DNA from 4 places in the Tardiphaga sp. 172_B4_N1_3 genome. Region 1 is predicted to be linked to each of the others. Evidence: riboswitches for the same ligand, from Rfam matches in the RefSeq annotation. Region 1 holds a riboswitch; each other region holds the start of a gene.
The links. A riboswitch is a leader RNA that binds a small molecule or an ion and turns the genes downstream of it on or off. The one in region 1 is predicted to bind cobalamin.

Region 1 (5,097 bases):
CTGCGCGACCTGCAGAATCGGACAGCCTGACGCCGACAACACGCCGGCATCGTCATGCGCGGTCGCAGTGGCGAAGGCCGTCGCGTTAATGATGATATCGGGCGGATAGGCCGCAAGCGCGGCGCGCAGGAAAGCCGCGGAGCGCTCATCCTTCAGGCTCGTGACGTAGAGACAGGCCGCGTTGAGGCCGCGCGCGTCGAGCGACCGACGCAATGCATCGATTGCCGCAGTATCGCCGCCGGCCACCAGCGCGCGGTAGAAAATCACAATCGCATTCGGCCGGTTATCCCCCGCGGGTTCACCCGGCCAGAAGCCGGCCGAAGGCATCGGCCGCGCAACAGGCGGCTCCTCTCCGTGACCGATCAGATGCGCGGCATAGCGCAGTGCCAGCTGCGCGTTGTCGACGCCGCCCTCGCTGCAATAGCGCCACAACGCATGGGTTTCGTCGCTGCTGACCGTGCCGCGGGCGGCCAGTTCGGCATTCCAGTCCATCTCGCCGGGCAGGCAAGCAAACTTGGCGCCGCGGCTCAATGCGTCGCTGCGCAGGCTCTCGACGCCATGGGGCCAATAGCTGATACCGCCGAGCATGCGCAGCACCACGATCTTCGCCCTGGCCAGCGTTCGCTCGACATAGAGATCGACCGACGCGGGATGGCCGAGCGCCAGCATGTTGGTGAACCGCACGCTGGGGAAATCGCCCGGCAGTGTCGCATGCGCAGCATTGAACGCCGCCAGATCGCTGTCAGCCGCCGACAGCACGACGATATCGGCGGTGTCCTGCCCGAGATCGCGGGCGACGTCGCCATCGTCAATGCTGCCGGAGATATCGAGCTTCAGATGCATGCGGGTGAACCTGCGTTACCCGGCGAGTGCCTTTCGCACGGCGTCGCCGTCGAATCCCTTGAGGCCGATGACCACCAGATGCTCGGCCTGCATCACGTCCGGCCGGGCGAAGGCGAGTTCAACGCGGGCACCCACGGCCTGCACGACGATCGGAGCAGATTTATCGGCGATGCGGGCATGGCCCTTCACACGGAGGACGCCGTCGAGGCCAAGCGCGTCGCTGATGCGCGCACGCATCGCGTCGATGCTCGCAGCAGCGGTGGGTTTGACGACGATGCTGTCGAAGTCGTCATGGTCGTGTTCTTCTTCCTCGCCGTGATGGCCGACACGAGCGGCCATGTCATCTTCGGCTGCGGCATTGAGGCCGATCAGCACCGATGGCGCGAGATCGCCCTTGGAGCGCACGATGCTGACACCGGGGCGCAACACGGCTTTCAGCTTGGCTTCGATCTCGGCGAGCTTTTCTGGAGCGACGAGATCGCTTTTCGACAAAACCACCAGATCAGCGCAAGCGAGCTGGTCCTCGAACACTTCCTCGATGGGGTCGTCGTGTTCGACGCCTTCGTCCTTGGCGCGCTGTTCGGCAACAGCGTCTTCGTCCAGCGTGACACGGCCTTCAGAGAGCGCCAGTGCGTCGACGACAGTGACGACGCCATCGACAGTGGCGCGAGTCTTCACCGCTGGCCAGGCAAAGGCCTTCAACAGCGGCTGCGGCAGCGCGAGGCCGGAGGTCTCGATGACGATGGCATCGAGTGGACGCTCGCGCGACAGCAGCTTATCCATGGTCGGCACGAAGTCGTCGGCGACGGTGCAGCAGATGCAGCCATTGGTAAGCTCGACGATATCGCCGGGCGCACAGGCCCTTGCCGCGCATTCCTCGACCAGACCGCCATCGAAACCGGCATCGCCGAATTCGTTGACGATCACGGCGATGCGGCGGCCATCGGCCTGGGTCAGCAGCGAGCGCAGCAGCGTGGTCTTGCCGGCGCCGAGAAATCCGGTGAGGACGGTGACGGGAACGCGGGACATTCAATTCTCCTGGGAACGCTTGAGCCAGAGCGGAAGTCCGGCTGCGATGAAAGCAACATTCGGCACGGCGGCCGCGATGATCTGGTTGAGCCGCCCCTGCGCATCGCGAAAAGCGCGTCCAAGTGGCGTCTCCGGCACGAGACCGAGGCCGACCTCGTTGGACACGAACACGATTGGATAGCGCGAGACATCGAGGAAGCGCACCAGGCGCTTGGCTTCGATTTCCGGATCGCGCTCGGCAAACATCAGGTTCGACAGCCACAGTGTCAGGCAATCCACCAGCACAACGCGCCCGACCGTGGCCTCACGCGTCAGCGCATCGACCAGCGCCAGCGGCTCTTCCACGGTGATCCAGCCTTCGCCGCGCTGCTTGCGATGCTGCGCGATGCGGGCATGCATCTCGTCGTCACCGGCCGTCGCAGTGGCCAGATAGATTTTCGTCAGGCCGATGCCATCGACCAGCTTTTCGGCGAAGGACGACTTGCCCGAGCGCGCACCACCCAGCACCAACGTGGTAGAGGTCGCGGTCATTTCGGCGCACGCCCATCTTCAGGCGACCAACGCATCGGCGGCACGCGCGCGACCATGCCCTTGCGCAGCACCTCGGCGCGCTCGCGCCATGGCACCAGGCCGTAGTCGGCCTTCTGATAGGACTCCACGAAAGACACCAGCGCCGCGCTGCCGCTATCTGTCTGCAGGTCGCCGAACAGGAACGTGTAGCCATCAGGGCTCGTCACCGCGACGGTTGCTGGCCGCTTGCAGACGCTGAGACACTGCACAGGACGCACCATCACGGCGGCATCGCCATCGCCGAGCGCGGCCTTCACCGCATCGAACATGTCCGGCCCGACGATCGTGCCGGTTTCGGCGGCCTTGCAGCTGATGCACACACTCACGACAACGGGACCAGCCGGCACGGGGCGCGGCGGTTCGACCGAAATTTGTTCGCCAGAGATATCGGCGCTGTCGTGATCCATTACGTGCTCAGTTCATGCCCTCGCGGGCCTACGAGCTTTGTTGGATCGCGCCGACAGCATGGCCGTCGGTTCGCTCCCGTCCGGTGCACCCCGCCCCGACGACGCCTCCAAAGCACAGTTCGTGATGGCAGGTCTCCTGGCTTGCGAGTCACAGCCTGTTGCCGCCTTCCCAAGAATTCTGAAGAATTCCCAGTGGCACCGGCGCGGGCTCGTCGCTTACAGTTGCGGGGGCAGCGCCGGCCTCAAACCGGCTTCCCTATTCACCTTCCACGCGGAAGGACCATCGCAAAAGACGCTAGCTGCCGGGTGCGCCGGGGTCAACCGCGCCGACGGACTGTCGCCCGGACCTGTTGACCTTGCAGGTCGTCTTGCGTCAGTTAGGCCGCGAAAAGGAACCCTATGTCCGCCCATTCCCAGCCCTTGTGGCAACCGCCCGCCATTGCGCCTGTTGACCCGCAGATCGCGGCAGGCATCCGTGCCGTCATCGACGGCAAGGCCAAGCCGCCGGGGTCGCTGGGGAGAATCGAGGACCTGGCGCTGCAGCTCGGCATGATCCGGCATCCGGGCGAGCCCCGCGGCGACAATGCCGTGCTCCTGGTCTTCGCGGGGGATCACGGACTCGTAGCCGAAGGCGTGTCGCAATATCCGTCGGCGGTCACGGTCGCGATGGTGACGACCTATCTGGCCGGCCGCGCCACGGCCAATGCTTTCGCCGCGGCCAATGACATCGATGTGCGCGTGATCGACATCGGCGTCGCCGCCGAGCTGCCGGTGCACCCGAAGCTGATCGACGCCAAGGTTCGCATGGGTACGGCGAATGCCGCGCGCGAGCCAGCGATGACGGCAGAGCACGCGGCCGATGCGCTGACGCGCGGCTTCAGAATCGCTGTCGGTGAGATCAAGGCCGGCGCAGACATCATCGCGCTCGGCGAGATGGGAATTGGCAACACGGCCTCCTCGGCACTGGTGGTTCATCGACTCGCACCGGCACCCCTGGATGATTGTATCGGCGTTGGCGCCGGGCAGGATGATGCCGGCATGGCGCGCAAGCGCGCGGCGATCACGAAGGCGGCAGCGCGCAGCGACGCAACTGCGCCGCTGGATGTGCTTGCCGAATTCGGCGGACTGGAAATCGCGGGCATGGCCGGAGCGATCCTCGGCGCAGCTTCGCAACGGCGGCCGGTGATCATCGACGGCTTCATCTCCAGCGCCGCGGCACTGCTCGCCGTTCGCCTGTGCCCGGCTGCACGCGACTACTGCGTCTTCGCACACCGCTCGGCCGAACGCGGCCATGACATCGTGCTGAACGCGCTCGATGCCAAGCCGCTACTCGATCTCGGCTTGCGGCTCGGTGAAGGCACCGGCGCGCTGCTTGCGGTGCCGTTGGTCCGTGCTGCGGCGCGCATGCTGACCGACGTCGCCAGCCTCGACGACGTGCTGGCCGGAAAGATCTAGATGAGGCCGGATCCGCATCTTTTGAATGCGATCCGTTTCCTGACGGTGCTGCCGGTACCGGCAACTATCGACGCGCAAGGGCCTGACTGGCTTGCGCGTGCAATGAAGTATTTTCCGGTGGTCGGCGCCGGCATCGGCGCTGCATCCGCAATCGTGTTTCTCGTTGCCGGCGAATTCTGGTCACCGCTGATTTCCGCCCTGCTGGCGATCACGACAAGCATCGCTCTGACCAGCGCGCTGCATGAAGACGGCCTGGCCGACACAGCTGACAGCTTCGGCGGGGGCTGGACCGTCGAGAAGCGCCTTGCGATCATGAAGGACAGCCGCATCGGCACCTACGGGGCGCTCGCACTTTGCCTGGGCACGGCGCTGCGTATCGCGGCCCTCGCCATATTACCACTGTGGGCAGGTGCGGCAGCGCTGATCGCCGTCCACGCCGCAGCACGCGCCATGCCGGCCTTCGTGATGAACCGCCTGCCCTATAGCGGCGATACCAGCGCGATGAAGGTCACTTACGCCGAGGCGCCCGTGCGATTTGAGGAATCGTTGTTTGCACTTGTTGTGGTCGTGCTTGCGGCGATCCCGCTGATGCTCATCTCGGTCGTATCGCTTTTTGCGGGTCTTCTGCTCGGCGCAGCGCTCGCCGCACTGCTCGCACTCTGGTCGCGTCGTCTGATCGGTGGTTACACCGGCGACGTGCTCGGTGCTGTGGAGCAACTATTCGAGATCGGCTTTCTGCTTGGTGTCGCGGCCCTGATCAAATAGGCCAGTTCAACGGCAATCGATAAGGCTC
Region 2 (5,097 bases), 1.7 Mb from region 1:
CAATCAGGGCTTTCTGCGCGTCGATGAGCGGCGCGATGGCCGCAACAATCCGTATTTCTGGATCGGTTTCGAGCGCATCGTCGCCGCGGAAGCCCCGCTGGAGGGTACCGATCTCGCAGCGCTTGCTGCGCGCTATGTCTCGGTCACGCCGCTGCGTCTCGATCGCACGGATGATGTATTCTCCGAAGCGCTGACCAAGGCGCTTGGCTGAGAGTTCGAAATAGGCGAGTGGGCTCGCCTAGACCGCGACGCCCTTGAGCGTCGTTGACAGCACCTGCGCCAGCGTTTCCATCTGGAACGGCTTCTGCAGCGTGGGGCGGTCACGAAATTCTTCCGGCAGGCCTTGCGCGCCGTAGCCAGTCGCGAAGATGAACGGGCGGTTGCGCGATGCGATCACTTCCGCGACCGGCGAAATCACCTTGCCGTTGACGTTGACGTCGAGGATCGCAATGTCGAACTTGGCAGACCCAGCCAGCTTGATCGCTTCGTTGATGTCACCGGCTTCGGCGGCTACGCTATAGCCGAGTTCCTCGAGCATATCGGCGACCATCATGCGGATCATGACCTCGTCTTCGACCAGGAAGACGGAGCCGCCCGGCGGGTTCGTTGCAGTCATGGCCGGTTTCCTTGCCCCAATCCTCTGAACAAAATCGCAAATTCCCGGGTTGAACGCAATCTCGACGCATTGCCATTTTCGTGACCCAAAGACGCATGTCGCGTGTTCGGTACCAGATAGAGCAAGATCAGGATTTCAGCGCCCCGCCCATAACAGGCTGGTATGTTGCTGGTTCCGCGCGCGGAACAATAAAAGTTGTCGTTAGGCTATCCCGGTTCCGATCGCAGAAATACATCAATCTATCTTTGCTAGATCGAGAGTGTTTCTAACCTGTGCTGCGTGAGGCATTTCCATGATTACCGTCGGACAGCCGCCTGAACAGATGACCTTTCAGCTTGGTCTGCGGCGCCGTGGGATCAGCGATCGGCTGGTGCTGCGCGCAATGGAGGATATTCCGCGTGATTGCTTCGTCGAGCCGAACGATCGCGCCCATGCCTGGCGGGATACGGCCTTGGCCATAGCCTGCGGTCAGACCATCAGCCAGCCCTTCGTGGTGGCCTATATGACCGAACAGCTACAATTGAATGCCGGTCACCGTGTGCTCGAGGTCGGCACGGGATCGGGCTACCAGGCCGCGATCCTGTCAAAGCTCGTCCGCGACGTGCTCAGCATCGAGCGTTACCGCACGCTGGCAGATGCCGCCCGGACCCGGTTGGAGGCACTCGGCCTCCACAATATCGAGGTCATGCTCGGCGATGGCCTCAATCCGGCTGCCAATTTGGGATCGTTCGACCGGATCGTCGTGACCGCGGCAGTGGAGGAGGTGCCAGTGGCGCTAACCGATCGGCTTGAGGAGGGGGGTATTCTGCTTGCGCCGGTTGGTCCTCATAATGGCGTCCAGACCCTGGTCCGGATTCGCAAAACCGGGGATGGATTGGAGCGAAAGGAGCTCGTGGATGTACGTTTCGTGCCTGCACTTCCGGGCATCGCGCGCGAACTCTGAAAAAAGTTCGTGAACGGCTGTCACGTGTTGGTCGCAAGGTTAAAGGCTTGGTAACGGAGACGGTGTTTACTCAATTCAGTTGTTTGTTGCGTATGAGTGAGTAACCAATGTCCAGCGTTGTCGAGTTGCTTTACTCGCGCCGCGCTCCGCAGGTCGCGGTGCTGGCGCTGATGTCTATCGGTTTTGCCGGCTGCAGCGCCGACATGCAGACACGGCTATCTCAGAATCCAAATTTTGACTCAGGTCAGTCCCGTGGCTTTGGCTGGCAAGGCGAAACCACCGGCTCGGTGCCGCAGCGAGCACCGCGCGCGCCGGTCGAGCGCCAGGAGCTGCCGCAGTATCAGCGCCCGGCCTATAATCCGCAGCCGCAGTATCAATCCCAGCCTTTGCCGCCGCCGATCTCGGCGCCGCAGTCCTATCCGACAGCCCGTCCGGTTGCATCGGCTGCTCCCGTCAGCGGGGGCGGCAACGGTATGTATACGCCGCCGCCCGCACGTGCGCCGATCGAAACCACCGGCTCCACGGCACCGCGCTCGGTTGCAGCGACCAACGGCCTTGCCCGTGATGGCGGCACCTCGATCATCGTCGGCACCAGCGATACGCTCGATGGTCTGGCGAAACGCTACAACGTCTCGTCGGCTGCGATCCTGCAGGCCAATGGCTACAAGGGGCCGCGCGCGCTGTCGCCCGGCCAGTCGCTGATCATTCCGCGTCAGGGCGCCGCGGCAACTCCGGCCGTTGCTGCTGCTCCGAGCAAACCTGCCGTCGGCACATCGACCACGCATTTCGTCAATCGCGGCGATACGCTGATGAGCATCTCGCGTCGGAACAACGTGTCGGTCGCCGAACTCGCGCGCGCCAATGGTCTGGCGCCGACTGCCCAATTGAAGCTCGGCTCCAAGATCACGGTACCCGGTGCGCGTACGGCCAACGCAGCTCCTGTAGCCGCGCCGCTCGCTGCGCCCGTCGCAGCCGTGACGGCCGCTCCGGCTGGCGCGGTCACGTCCGCTGCCGTGGCCCGTGTTGCGTCTGCCGAACCCGCACAGAAGGCCCGCCTGGCAAGTGCCACGACGACGCCTGAAGAAACCGCGCCGGAATCGCCGACTAAAGCCGCTGACGCAACCGGCGCTTTGCCGACGTTCCGTTGGCCGGTGCGCGGCCGCGTGGTCACAGGCTACGGCGCCAAGACCAATGGCAAGTCCAACGACGGCATCAACGTCGCCGTGCCGGAAGGCACGCCGATCAAGGCTGCCGAAGATGGCGTCGTTGCCTATTCCGGCAACGAGCTGAAGGGTTACGGCAATCTGGTCCTCGTTCGTCACTCCAACGGCTACGTCACCGCATATGCCCATGCGAGTGAGCTGATGGTGAAGCGTGGCGAGACCATCAAGCGCGGTCAGGTGATCGGCAAGTCCGGCCAGTCCGGTGAGGTTACTTCGCCGCAGCTTCACTTCGAGATCCGCAAGGGCTCGTCGCCGGTCGATCCGCTGCAGTTCCTCAACGGGGCGTAAGCGCAATCCACGAAGTGTAGTTCGCATTTAAGCAAGCCCGGCCTCGTGCCGGGCTTGATGCGTTTGATCTCGGGGCTACGGCCCACTCCAGCTCCGGAGTCTTCAACGCGCTGCTGCGAGTGGGCAGCTTGCGCGCGCAAGCTCGGTTGACTGCCGCGCGATGTTGCCCATATGTGGACATGTCGTGGTTCTTCGGGAAGGTTTGCCCGAAGCTAAGAGGGAAGCCGGTGAGGCGTTAAGCCAAGGCCGGAGCTGCCCCCGCAACTGTAAGCGGTGAGCCGCTGTCCATTAAAGTCACTGAGACCCGCAAAGGTTTTGGGAAGGCCGGACGGCAGCATTGACCCGCAAGCCAGGAGACCTGCCTCGACAACATAAACGTCCTCGGGCGGGGTGTCCCGGTGGTGCGGTTGCGATTCCGCGACTGCCGTCGTGGAATCCAGACGTGTCACTTTGGCCTTTTGCCCCCAATCATTGGGGTTAAGCCATGTCTACTGTGTCAAAGTCTACTTCTTCCAAGTCTTCTGCCAAATCTACGTCCTCGCTTCCTGTTGCTACGTTGGGAACGCCACGGATCGGTCCGCGGCGTGAGCTCAAGATGGCGCTGGAAAGCTATTGGTCCGGTGCAATCGACGAGAATGCGCTGATCGATGTCGGCGTCGGGCTGCGTGCCGCAAACTGGGCACGTCAGAAGTCGCTCGGGATCACGGTTATGCCGTCGAACGACTTCTCATTCTACGATCAGGTACTCGATACCAGCGTCATGGTAGGCGCCATTCCGAAGGTCTATGGCTGGAAGGGAGGAGACGTTTCCTTCGCGACCTACTTTGCCATGGCGCGTGGATCACAAGGCGATGCGCATGACGAGGCCTGCACGCACGGCTCTCATACGCATGATACGTCGCAAGGCGTACCAGCACAGGAGATGACCAAATGGTTTGATACCAACTACCATTTCATGGTGCCTGAACTGGCGCAGGATCAGACCTTCAGTCTCGCATCGCGCAAGCCGATCAAGGAGTACGAGGAGGCGAGATCGCTGGGTTATCAGACACGACCTGTGCTGGTTGGGCCCGTGACCTATCTCAAACTGGCCAAGAGCGCGGATGCGTCATTCGACCCGGTGACGCTGCTCGATCGATTGCTGCCCGTCTATGTCGAGGTGCTCGGGGAATTAGCCGACAGCGGCGCCGAATGGGTGCAACTGGATGAGCCGTGTCTGGTGCTCGATCTCGACGCGCCCGCCCGGCAGGCGCTGCAAAAGACTTATGCGGCTTTTGCCGAAGCGGTTCCGCAACTCAGGATCATGCTGAACACGTATTTTGGTGAGCTGGGCGACAACCTCGATCTGGCCCTGTCGCTTCCCGTCGCCGGGCTTCATCTCGATCTGGTCCGCGCGCAGGACCAGTTCGATGAAGTCGCTGCGAAGGCGCGGAAGGACATGATCCTCTCGCTGGGCGTGATCGATGGCCGCAATATCTGGCGGTCCGATTTGTCCAGTCTGCTCGATGGGTTGGAGCCCATGGTCGATCTCCTGGGGAGGGATCGCGTTGAGCTCGCGCCGTCCTGCTCGCTGCTACATGTGCCGATCGATCTCAGCCTTGAGACTGATCTCGATCCGGACGTCAAAAGCTGGCTGGCCTTTTCAGTCCAGAAAATGGAGGAACTGGCGGCGCTCGGATCCGCCTTGGCTGGCAGTCGCGCGGATGTCGCCGCAAAGCTCGCTGCGTCGGATGCGGCGGCAGCCGCGCGGGTCGCATCGTCGAAGATCCACGATCTTGCTGTCACCAAACGCGTCGCTTCTGTTGATGCGACTATGCGTCGTCGCAGCAGCGATTTTGCCACGCGCACGAGCGAGCAGCATCGGCGCTTCAAGCTGCCGGCATTTCCGACCACGACCATCGGCTCGTTTCCGCAGACCGCGGAAGTGAGAAACGCTCGCGGGGCCCATGTTAGGGGCACGCTCAGCGATGCCGCCTACAAGACGTTCCTGCAGAACCAAACGGCGAGGGCAGTGCGCTGGCAGGAGA
Region 3 (5,097 bases), 3.0 Mb from region 1:
CGCGCCTCCGCAAGGATCTCGATGGAGTCGATCGGCAGGATGCCACGGCTCCACAGCGATCCGTCGAAGGACGGATAGCGGCCGCGCTCGGCGGCAAGATCCACCGATGCCGAGATCGAATGGAAGGCAATCGCCTCCATGCTGGTGTCGGCAAAGGCCACGGCCGCATCCGACGCCATCGCGATGCCCTGCGCCTGCAGTGCATCCTGGAAGCCCATCAGACCGAGACCGACCGGACGATGCTTGAGGTTGGAACGGCGCGCTTCCGGGATGGTGTAGAAATTGATGTCGATGACATTGTCGAGCATCCGCATCGCCGTGGTCACGGTACGCTTGAGCCTGATGTGATCGAGACCATCCTTGCCGATATGATTGAGCAGGTTGACCGAGCCGAGATTGCAGACCGCGACTTCATCGTCCGACGTATTCAGCGTGATTTCCGTGCAGAGATTCGACGAGTGGATGACGCCGGCATGCTGCTGCGGCGAGCGCAGATTGCAGGGATCCTTGAAGGTGATCCAGGGGTGGCCGGTCTCGAACACCATGGTCAGCATGCGGCGCCACAGGTCAGTCGCACGCACTGTCTTGAACACGCGGATCTCGCCGCGCGCAGCTTTTTCCTCATAGGCTGCGTAGCGCTCGGCAAACGGCTTGCCATAGAGATCGTGCAGTTCCGGCGTCTCGTCCGGCGAGAACAGCGTCCATTCGCCATCAAGCTCGACGCGCTGCATGAAAAGATCCGGCACCCAGTTGGCGGTGTTCATATCGTGGGTGCGGCGGCGGTCGTCGCCGGTGTTCTTGCGGAGATCGAGGAATTCCTCGATGTCGATGTGCCAGGTCTCGAGATAGGCGCAGACTGCGCCCTTGCGCTTGCCGCCCTGGTTGACGGCGATGGCCGTATCATTGGCGACCTTCAGGAATGGCACGACGCCCTGACTCTCGCCATTGGTGCCCTTGATATGCGCGCCGAGACCGCGCACCCGAGTCCAGTCATTGCCGAGACCACCGGAATATTTCGCCAGCAGCGCATTGTCCTTCACCGACTTGAAGATGCCGTCGAGATCGTCCGCCACCGTGGTGAGGAAGCAGGACGACAGCTGCGGCCGCTGCGTACCCGAATTGAACAGCGTCGGCGTCGAGGCCATGAAGTCGAACGACGACAGCAGATTGTAGAATTCGATGGCGCGGGCTTCGCGGTCGATCTCGCGCAGCGCGAGGCCCATGGCGACGCGCATGAAGAAGGCCTGCGGCAGTTCGATGCGATTGCCCTGCACATGCAGGAAGTAGCGGTCATAGAGCGTCTGCAATCCCAGGAACTGGAACTGAAGGTCCCCTTCCGGCTTTAGCGCGGCGGCGATGCGCTTGAGATCGAAGCGCGCGAGTTCGGGATCGAGCAGCTCGGCCGCAATGCCGGTCTTGATATAGGCGCCGAAATATTCAGCGTAGCGCGTGGTCATGTCGGCCTGCGACGCGTGGGTCGGCGTGGCCCCGACAAAGGACAGGACTTCGGTACGCAGTTTGTCGAGCAGCAGGCGGGCGCTGACAAAGGTGTAATTCGGCTCCTGCTCCACCAGCGTGCGCGCGGCCATGATGCCGGCCAGTGCCAGCTCATCCAGCGTGATGCCGTCATAGAGATTGCGGCGGGTTTCCTCGAGCACCGGGGCGGCATCGACGCCGTCAAGGCCGGCGCAGGCCTCGTTGACGATCAGCGCCAGACGCGCCGAATCGAGCGGGGCGCGGGTGCCGTTGGCGAGCGTGACATGCAGCACCGGTGCGGTGGAGACGAGCGCCGGCTTCGCGGCCAGTTCTTCGGCGCGGGTGCGAGCGCGCTCCTCGCGGTACAGCACATAGGCGCGCGCCACCTTGTGGTGCTCGCTGCGCATCAGCGCCAGTTCGACCTGATCCTGGACGTCCTCGATATGGAAGGTGCGGCCTTCACCGACGCGGCGCGTCAATGCAGCCACGACTTCGCCGGTCAGTTGTTCCACCGCCTCATGGACGCGGCGCGAGGCCGCTGCCGTGTGGCCCTCGACGGCCAGAAAGGCCTTGGTCATCGCGACGGAAATCTTGCTGCCGTCGAAGGGCGACACCGTGCCGTTGCGCCGGATGATCTGCATTGAGGGTTCGCGCGCAGGCGCAGCGAGCGTTTCCGGCGACAGTTGAATCAGCGGCGCATGAGCCGCATCGCGTCCGTTGGACAAAACAGAAGAGGAAGTAGGCATCGGCAAGACCCCGTGTGATGCATCAAGCAATGGGGGCTGGGGCCGAAAGGACGCTGCAAAATACACGGCGGAGATCCGCCGGCATTGCCTGCAAGCGACCGCTGGGACACCCCGCCCATGGACGTTCTGGTGTCGCGGCAGGTCTCCTGGCTCGCAGGTCAATGTCTGTTTCAGCCTTCCCGATGCTTGCGCATCAGTGACTTCAATCGAAACAGACTCACTGCTTACAGTTGCGGGGGCAGCGCCGGAATATGACGCAAAACAGCGTCTTTACCGGCTTCCCTCTTAGCCACCAAGTCTTGCGACCAGGCGGACCGTGACATCTACATTTGGTGTGACCCGCGGTGAAGTGTCAAGCGAGCATTGGCGCCGAACGCAACAAATTCGGTAGGGCTGTTGGTTCAGTGGACAACCGCTTGCGTGGCGGAAACCGCGGGGTCGTTGGCGGTTTCTGCACGATGCGATTCGTTGCCGCCGAGCACCGCGAAGCGCAGAACATCGTGATCAACCGATGGAGGATGCGATGCGCGACCTGATGACGACCACTGAAAGGATCAACTTCAGCGCTTTCGTAGAGCGAGCCGGTGCGCTCACGGCGTTCGAGACGAGGGATCAGATCGCCCGGCGCCGCCTCGACGAGATGCTGAACGAAGCGCTGATGGACAGCTTTCCTGCGAGCGATCCGATTTCTTCGCTGCAACTCGCCTGAGCAGAATCAGACCGCGCGAAAGCTGGCCCGATACTGGCTGGGCGTCAGGCCCAGCCGTCGCACGAAGACCTGACGCATATGTTCGGCGGTGGTGAAACCGGATTCATAGGCCACGACCTTGAGCGGCAGATCGCTGCCTTCGAGGCGGTTGCGTGCCGTGTCGATCCGGGCGCCCTCGACAAAATCTGCCGGCGTCATTTTGGTCTCGAGCTTGAACACCCGCGCGAAGGTGCGCGCGCTCATGCCCGCCACATCGGCCAGTTCATCCACGCTGTGTGCGTCACGCAGATGCGCCATCACATGGGCATGGACTCGCGCGATCGGCGAGTCCGGCTCGGCCGGCGGTACCAGATAGGGACTGAATTGCGACTGGCCACCCTGGCGCTGCGCCACCACAACCAGACGCTTGGCTACGGCCAGCGCGACATCCGCGCCATGATCTTCCTGGACCAGTGCGAGACCGAGATCGATCCCTGCGGTGACGCCGGCCGACGTCACCAGCGCGCCATCGCGGCTATAGATGCGATCGAACTCCACATGCGCCTTGGGGAAACGCAACGCCAATAGCGGCGCATTCTGCCAGTGCGTCGTCACAGTCTTGTCGTCGAGCAGGCCTGCATGGCCGAGCGCGAATGCCCCGGTGCACACCGAACCGTAACGCCCCGCTTGGAGCGCCGCATTGGCCAGCCACTCTGTAAGCTGCGGGTCGGGCTCTGCCGTCGGCAGCCCAGACCCGCCGGCCACCAGAACCAGATCCCAGGGCTTGTCCGCATCACTGAACGCCAGATCGGCCGATATCCGCAAACCGTTCGATGCACGCAGCGGCGCGCAGTCTGCAGCGACAAGTGTGATGTCGTAGCCGTCGCCCGGCGCAACGAAGCCATTGGCCTCCATGAACACATCAAGCGGACCGGCTACGTCCAGCGACTGGACGCCCGGAAAGATCGCAAGAGCAACGGTCTTCATGGTGATGCTTCATTCCGACGGCGAGGAAAGGCCCAAGTCAATCTGAATAGATAGTCGTCTTGCGGCAGGAAATCACGGGCGAATGGCAGCTTTGCAGGGCGCGGCGCGATTGCGAGGACACCGCCCGCCGGCGACAACGGATGCATCACCCCCCCCGCAAGGAGCATCTCATGAGCAAAACCATCGCCGGCATCAAAGTGCCCGACAGCGCCCTCGCCCGCCAGGTCGATCAGCTGGTGCGCGACACCGAAAGCGATCTTCTGTATCATCATTCCAATCGGGTTTTCCTGTTCGGCGCGCTCGCCGGACAGCGCAAGGGTCTCAAAGTCGATTCCGAGTTACTTTATGTCGGCGCGATGTTTCACGACATGGGCCTGCAGGCGCCCTATGCGAGCAAGGAGGAGCGCTTCGAAGTCGATGGCGCAAATGCTGCCGCAGACTTTCTGCGCAGCCACAGGATCGATGAGCGCGACATCGACGATGTCTGGGACGCCATCGCGCTTCACACGACACCGGGCATTCCCAAGCACAAGCGGCCCGTGGTGGCGCTCGTCACGGCCGGTGTTGAGATGGATGTATTGGGTCTGGAGTATGATGCCTTCACCGCCCATCAGCGCCACGAAGTGTGCGTCTGCCATCCGCGTGGCCATGACTTCAAGAACGGGATCATCGATGCGTTCGCTGCGGGGACGATCCACAAGCCGGACACGACCTTTGGCAACGTGAAGGCTGACGTGCTCGACCTCCGCGACCCCACCTACAAGCGCGCGAATTTCTGCAGCATCATCCTGAACTCGGCGTGGAGCGAATAGACTCCCGCACGCGCATGGCGATCAACGCTGCCACCAGCAGCGTTGCGCCAAAGCCCGTGGGAGCGCCGAGAAATGGATAGGCGATCAGCAGCGCAGCAGCGAGACCGAGCACCGGCAGTTCGTGACGGCGAAAGCCTTCCGCGAGACCGATACGGGCGATGAAGCCGATGGCAATCGCAAGCACCATCACGTCGTACAGGAAAAGGTAGGGCGTCGTGAGCAAGGCGCCGACGGCCAGCGCAGCGGCTTTCAGTTCATAGCGCACGCTGCTGCGCCACAACGGCACCAGCACCGCTACGACGGCACCAATCATGATCCACTGGAACGTCCAGGCCAGCGGCTCGCTGCCGTCGAAATAGCGCACCAGTGCAAAGATGCTCTGCATCTT
Region 4 (5,097 bases), 2.0 Mb from region 1:
GAGGTGCACTTGGCGAGAATGGTGATGCCGCGCTCTTTTTCGATGTCGTTCGAATCCATCGCGCGTTCCTGGACGCGCTGATTGTCGCGATACGTGCCCGACTGCTGCAGCAGCTTGTCCACGAGAGTGGTTTTGCCGTGGTCAACGTGGGCGATGATAGCAATGTTGCGAAGGTTCATAGGTCTTCTTCTGGTTACGGTCTGGGTGCCCTTGAGCGGGTTCAACAAGACATGCTCGACAACAAAAGGCTTATGCCTTGCGCTCGAGCGCGTTCGATAACTGCCTCGTCTGAAAACGCGCTGGGGCAATCCCTCCAAAAGCAAACCCGGCCAGAAGGGGCCGGGTACTCGGACGCGTTGCGGCGCAATATAGGGGGAAATCGCCGAAAAACAATGCGAATCTGCCAAATGGTTAGCCCAATTTCGGGTCCAGAACCGTGGCCCAAAGGGCCATATCGGCCCGATCCCGCAGGGTAACGGTCATTTGGCCGCTTTGGCCGTCGATTTTGACGTGACCGAAGAACTGCATGCCGGCCGACGGGGGCAAATTCTGCTTATCGGGCCCCGGCGCCTTCACGAAACGGACCTCAGGACCGAAGGTATTGTCGAGCGCCGCCGGCCCGAAAGTTCCGGCGTGAAACGGGCCCGAAACGAACTCCCAGAACGGCTCGAAATCCTGAAACTGCGCCTTTTCCGGATTGTAGTAATGCGCCGCCGTGTAATGCACGTCGGCGGTCAGCCAGACCGTGTTGCGGATACCGGCCGATTTGATGAAGCGCAGGATATCGGCGATTTCCAGCTCGCGGCCCCGCACTGGTCCGTCGCCCTGCGCGATGGCCTCAGACCCGGTTTTGTCGGCGGCGTTGTCATAGACGACGAGGCCGATCGGCATATCCGAGGCGATGACCTTCCAGGTCGCCTTCGAGGCCATCAATGCGCGCTTCAGCCAGGCCATCTGCTCCGGACCGACGAAATACGCATCGGGACCATAGCTCTCCTGCAGGTTCGGGCCGTTGGGCCCACGATAGCTGCGCTCGTCCAGCATGAAGACATCGAGATGCGGGCCGTAATTCAGCGTACGATAGACGCGGCCAGGCTCGTTCGGATTGATCGAGATCGGATACATCTCGTGAAAGGCACGCGCACCGCGAGCCGCCAGCAGCGTGACGTCGCGCTCCTTGTAGGACGCGGGCAACTGCTTCGATGAAGACCAGTTGTTGGTGACCTCGTGATCGTCCCACTGGCCGAAGATCGGCACCTGCGCATTGAAGGCGCGGACATTATCGTCGAGCAGATTGTATTTGTGCGCGGCGCGGAATTCATCGAGCGTTTCGGCGACCTTCGCCTTCTCCGGCACCGTGATGGTGTTCTTCCAGATCGTGCCATCCGGCAATTTTGCTTCAGGCAGGATCGGGCCGTCGGCGTAGATCGTATCGCCGGAATGGATCAGGAAATCCGGATTATGCTTGCGCATGGTGGCATAGGTGACCATGCCGCCATCCTCGGCGTTGATGCCCCAGCCTTGGCCTGCGACATCGCCGCCCCAAACGAAAGACACATCGCGGCGATCAGCTGGCGCGGTGCGGAAGCGACCGATGACCGGCTCGCCAACGATGTCGGTATGCGAGAGATCGCGGAATTTGACGCGGTAGAAGATGTCCTGTCCCGCGGGCAGATTGTCGAGCAGCAGCTTCGCCGTGAAATCGGTTTCGGGCAGCGCCGCCATCGGCGGCAACATGCGCGCATTGCTGAAGGATTCGGTGGTGGCGACTTCCACCATCATCTGCGCCGGCCGATCCGCGCGCGACCAGATCTTGCCGCTGTTCGTCCCGACATCGCCGGACTGAATGCCATGTGACACCACCGGGCGATCGGCGGCGCGGCTGAGATAGGGCATCGCAAGGAAGCTTGCGCCTGCTGCGGCTGAGTGCGCGAGGAAGCGACGACGGGATAAACGTAGTGCCATGCGAACTCCTGATCCTGGCTCTGGCACCAGTGGCTCTAGGCAGATCGCTTGACGCTGCGATGACAGGTGATGCGCAATATCAACACCCGCCAAAGCAAGTTGCGAATGGCTGGCAGCTTGATTGACACATTTGGAAATTTCACCTTAACGTGAACGCGACGGTTCCCTTCGGGGATCAAAAGGGAATGCGGTGAGGGGATCCCCCGATTCCGCGGCTGCCCCCGCAACTGTAAGCGGCGAGCCTGCGCCAAGAGCCACTGGGTGTTCACCTGGGAAGGCGGCGACAGGCACTGACCCGCGAGCCAGGAGACCTGCCGCCAGTCGTGGTCACACGCGAGCACATTGGGCGGGGTGTCCTGGTGGAAGTCACACTGCCTGTTTGAAAGCGGCGGGGCGACTTGGTTTGCGGTGACGTGCCACGTAACCGCGAGTCCTGTTCATGACCTCCGTTTCTCCCGTTGCATTGAAGCGACATACTCCCTTTCTTTATTCTGTTGCTCTCTCCTGCTTGTTGTGTCCGAGCGAAAGCTGGTCGCAAACCTCACAGTCGAGCCAGACGCTCGATCCTGTTGTCGTTCAGCCGTCAGCGACACCTCAACGCGCACGCCGCGCCACGAACGGCAATGCATCGCGCGCTGCGCGCTCGCGGCAGCAGCGCAATGTCGCCGCCAATACCGGCGCGCCGGTTGCCACGCCGACAGGCCCCGTCTTCGCAGCGCCGACGCTCAACCTCACTGGCACCACATCCACCGGCAGCCGCCTCGGCCTGACGCGCCTGCAGACGCCGGCCAGCGTCGAGGTGATCTCCGCCGAGACCATGGCCGAACGCGGCCAGCAGAACGTGCTCGACGCGGTGACGCAGAACGCCACCGGCATCACCGCCATCGGAGATCCGGGCAATGGCGGCGTCGCCTACAGCACCCGCGGCTTCTCCGGCACGGATTCGGTGAAGATACTGCTCGATGGCACGCGGCTCTATGTCGGCGCGGGCACCGTGAACTTTCCGTTCGACACCTGGTCCACCGAGCGTATCGAGGTGCTGCGCGGTCCGGCCTCCGTGATGTTCGGCGAAGGCGCGGTCGGCGGCGCGATCAACATCATCTCGAAGATGCCATCATGGATTCCGCGCAATCAGGCCGAGATATCGCTCGACAGCAACATGGAACGCCGCATCGCCGTGGACAGCGGCGGTCCGATCAACAAGGACGTCGCCTATCGCATCACCGCCACCGGCAACATGTCGGACGGCTGGGTCGACCGCGGCAACAGCTCGAACATAGCGCTGCATGCTGCCGTGCAGGTCAAGCAGACCGAAGACGTGGTCTGGACGATCTCGACCGACTACGGCGATCGCCAGCCGATGCGCTATTTCGGCACGCCGTTGATCAACGGCCAGTTCGATCCGGCGCTGCGCTTCAAGAACTACAATGTAGGCGACAGCACCATCCGCTGGCAGGATAGCTGGAATCAGGTGAAGACCGAGTGGCAAGTGGCCGACGGCATCTCGATCCGCAACACGTTGTACTACCTGTACAGCAAGCGGCACTGGAAAGAGCTCGAAAATTATGCGTTCAATCCGGCCACCGGCCTGATCGACCGCAGCACCTATCTGGAAATCTTCCACGACCAGCAACAGATCGGCGACCGCTTCGACGCCACGTTCAAGGGCCATGTGCTCGGGATGGCCAACGAATTCGTCGCCGGTTTCGACGTCAACCGCATAGATTTCAAGCGCTCGACCAACTCGCCCTATGGTGGATCGTCGTCGGTCGACGCCATCAATTTCAATCCTGGCCTGTACTTCAGTCCCGATCCGCTCACGTCGGACTTCTCCAGCGTGACCAACCAGTACGCGGTGTTCGCCGAGAACCGGTTGTCGGTCACCGAGCAACTGTCCTTGATCGCCGGCGTTCGCCAGGACCAACCGACCGTCGAGCGGACCGACGTTCGCAATGCCGCCAACAGCTACAGCCGGGACTATTCTTCGACCAGTTGGCGCGCCGGTGTGGTCTACACACCGATCAAGGATCTGGCCTTTTACGGCCAGTATTCGGTCGCAGCCGATCCTGTGGGCGGCCTAATCACGGCGAGCAACGCCAACGCCAAATTCGATCTGGCCACCGGCAAACAGGTGGAGATCGGCGTCAAGCAGTCGTTCTGGGGCGGCCGTGGCGAGTGGACGCTGGCGGGCTATCAGATCGTCAAGAACAACCTGCTGACGCCGGACCGAACTGACCCGACACTGACACGGGTCGTGCAGGTGGGCCAGCAGTCTTCGCGTGGCATCGAGGCCTCGATCGGCGTCGCGCTCGATTATGGCTGGCGCGTCGACGCCAACACCGCGTTCGTGCGCGCGAAATATGACGATTTCATCCAGAACGTGGGCGGCATCGCTGTGAACTACGCCGGCAACGTGCCGTTCAACGTGCCGCAGAACGTCACCAACGTCTGGGCAACCTGGGCCTTTGCGGCGAACTGGTCGGCCAATGCCGGCTTCCAGATCGTCGGCAAAACGTATGCAGACAATGCAAACACGCTGGAGATGCCGAGCTACACACTGGTCAATGCGGGCCTGCAGTGGAAGCCGGACGTCAACACCACGGTGTCACTGCGCGTCTACAACCTGTTCGACAAGATCTATGCGACGTCGAGCTACAGCGACAATCAGTGGATGCTCGGCATGCCGCGCACGGCCCAGCTCGCCGTCAATGTGAAGTTCTGAGCTTGTCGCGCAAGCTGACACGCACACTCCGGCGGTGGCTGTATATCGGCCACCGCTGGGTCGGCATCGTCACCTGTCTCTTCTTCGCGATGTGGTTCATCTCCGGCGTGGTGATGATGTATGTCGCGTTTCCCGGCCTCTCCGATAAAGAGCGGCTGGCGGCATTGCCCGATATCGTCTGGGAGAAAGTGGCGCTCTCTCCCGACGAGGCGATGAAGAAGGCTGAGACCACGCACTATCCGCGTGAACTGCGATTGAACATGATCGCCGATGAGCCGGTGTATCGGTTGACTGGCTGGGACGGCAACCGGCAAACCATCTCCGCCGTCGATGGCCGCATGATCACTGACGTCTCCGAACAGCAGGCGCTTGCGGTTGCCGGGCATCATCCCGCAAGCAGGTCGCCCCGC

Region 2: it holds a riboswitch for cobalamin, as region 1 does, so the genes downstream of both, metE (5-methyltetrahydropteroyltriglutamate--homocysteine S-methyltransferase) here and AB7783_RS14915 (DUF1636 family protein) in region 1, are expected to answer to the same signal.
Region 3: it holds a riboswitch for cobalamin, as region 1 does, so the genes downstream of both, AB7783_RS29110 (ribonucleoside-diphosphate reductase subunit alpha) here and AB7783_RS14915 (DUF1636 family protein) in region 1, are expected to answer to the same signal.
Region 4: it holds a riboswitch for cobalamin, as region 1 does, so the genes downstream of both, AB7783_RS24205 (TonB-dependent receptor) here and AB7783_RS14915 (DUF1636 family protein) in region 1, are expected to answer to the same signal.

Annotation. Positions count from the first base shown of each region.
Region 1 is NZ_CP197238.1:3,145,956-3,151,052, forward strand. Features, by position in the region: gene cobN (cobaltochelatase subunit CobN) at 1-843, opposite strand, end outside; gene cobW (cobalamin biosynthesis protein CobW) at 859-1,872, opposite strand; gene cobU (bifunctional adenosylcobinamide kinase/adenosylcobinamide-phosphate guanylyltransferase) at 1,873-2,403, opposite strand; gene AB7783_RS14915 (DUF1636 family protein) at 2,400-2,849, opposite strand; cobalamin riboswitch at 2,959-3,149, opposite strand; gene cobT (nicotinate-nucleotide--dimethylbenzimidazole phosphoribosyltransferase) at 3,249-4,304, shown strand; gene cobS (adenosylcobinamide-GDP ribazoletransferase) at 4,305-5,069, shown strand; gene AB7783_RS14930 (tyrosine phosphatase family protein) at 5,062-5,097, opposite strand, start outside.
Region 2 is NZ_CP197238.1:1,458,134-1,463,230, forward strand. Features, by position in the region: gene surE (5'/3'-nucleotidase SurE) at 1-211, shown strand, start outside; gene AB7783_RS06605 (response regulator) at 239-616, opposite strand; gene AB7783_RS06610 (protein-L-isoaspartate(D-aspartate) O-methyltransferase) at 909-1,559, shown strand; gene AB7783_RS06615 (peptidoglycan DD-metalloendopeptidase family protein) at 1,667-3,070, shown strand; cobalamin riboswitch at 3,239-3,450, shown strand; gene metE (5-methyltetrahydropteroyltriglutamate--homocysteine S-methyltransferase) at 3,555-5,097, shown strand, end outside.
Region 3 is NZ_CP197238.1:6,171,084-6,176,180, reverse strand. Features, by position in the region: gene AB7783_RS29110 (ribonucleoside-diphosphate reductase subunit alpha) at 1-2,222, opposite strand, end outside; cobalamin riboswitch at 2,342-2,556, opposite strand; gene AB7783_RS29105 (hypothetical protein) at 2,746-2,931, shown strand; gene AB7783_RS29100 (GlxA family transcriptional regulator) at 2,938-3,903, opposite strand; gene AB7783_RS29095 (HD domain-containing protein) at 4,068-4,709, shown strand; gene AB7783_RS29090 (glycosyltransferase family 87 protein) at 4,681-5,097, opposite strand, start outside.
Region 4 is NZ_CP197238.1:5,098,868-5,103,964, reverse strand. Features, by position in the region: gene typA (translational GTPase TypA) at 1-179, opposite strand, end outside; gene AB7783_RS24210 (alkaline phosphatase D family protein) at 412-1,965, opposite strand; cobalamin riboswitch at 2,110-2,298, shown strand; gene AB7783_RS24205 (TonB-dependent receptor) at 2,474-4,687, shown strand; gene AB7783_RS24200 (PepSY domain-containing protein) at 4,690-5,097, shown strand, end outside.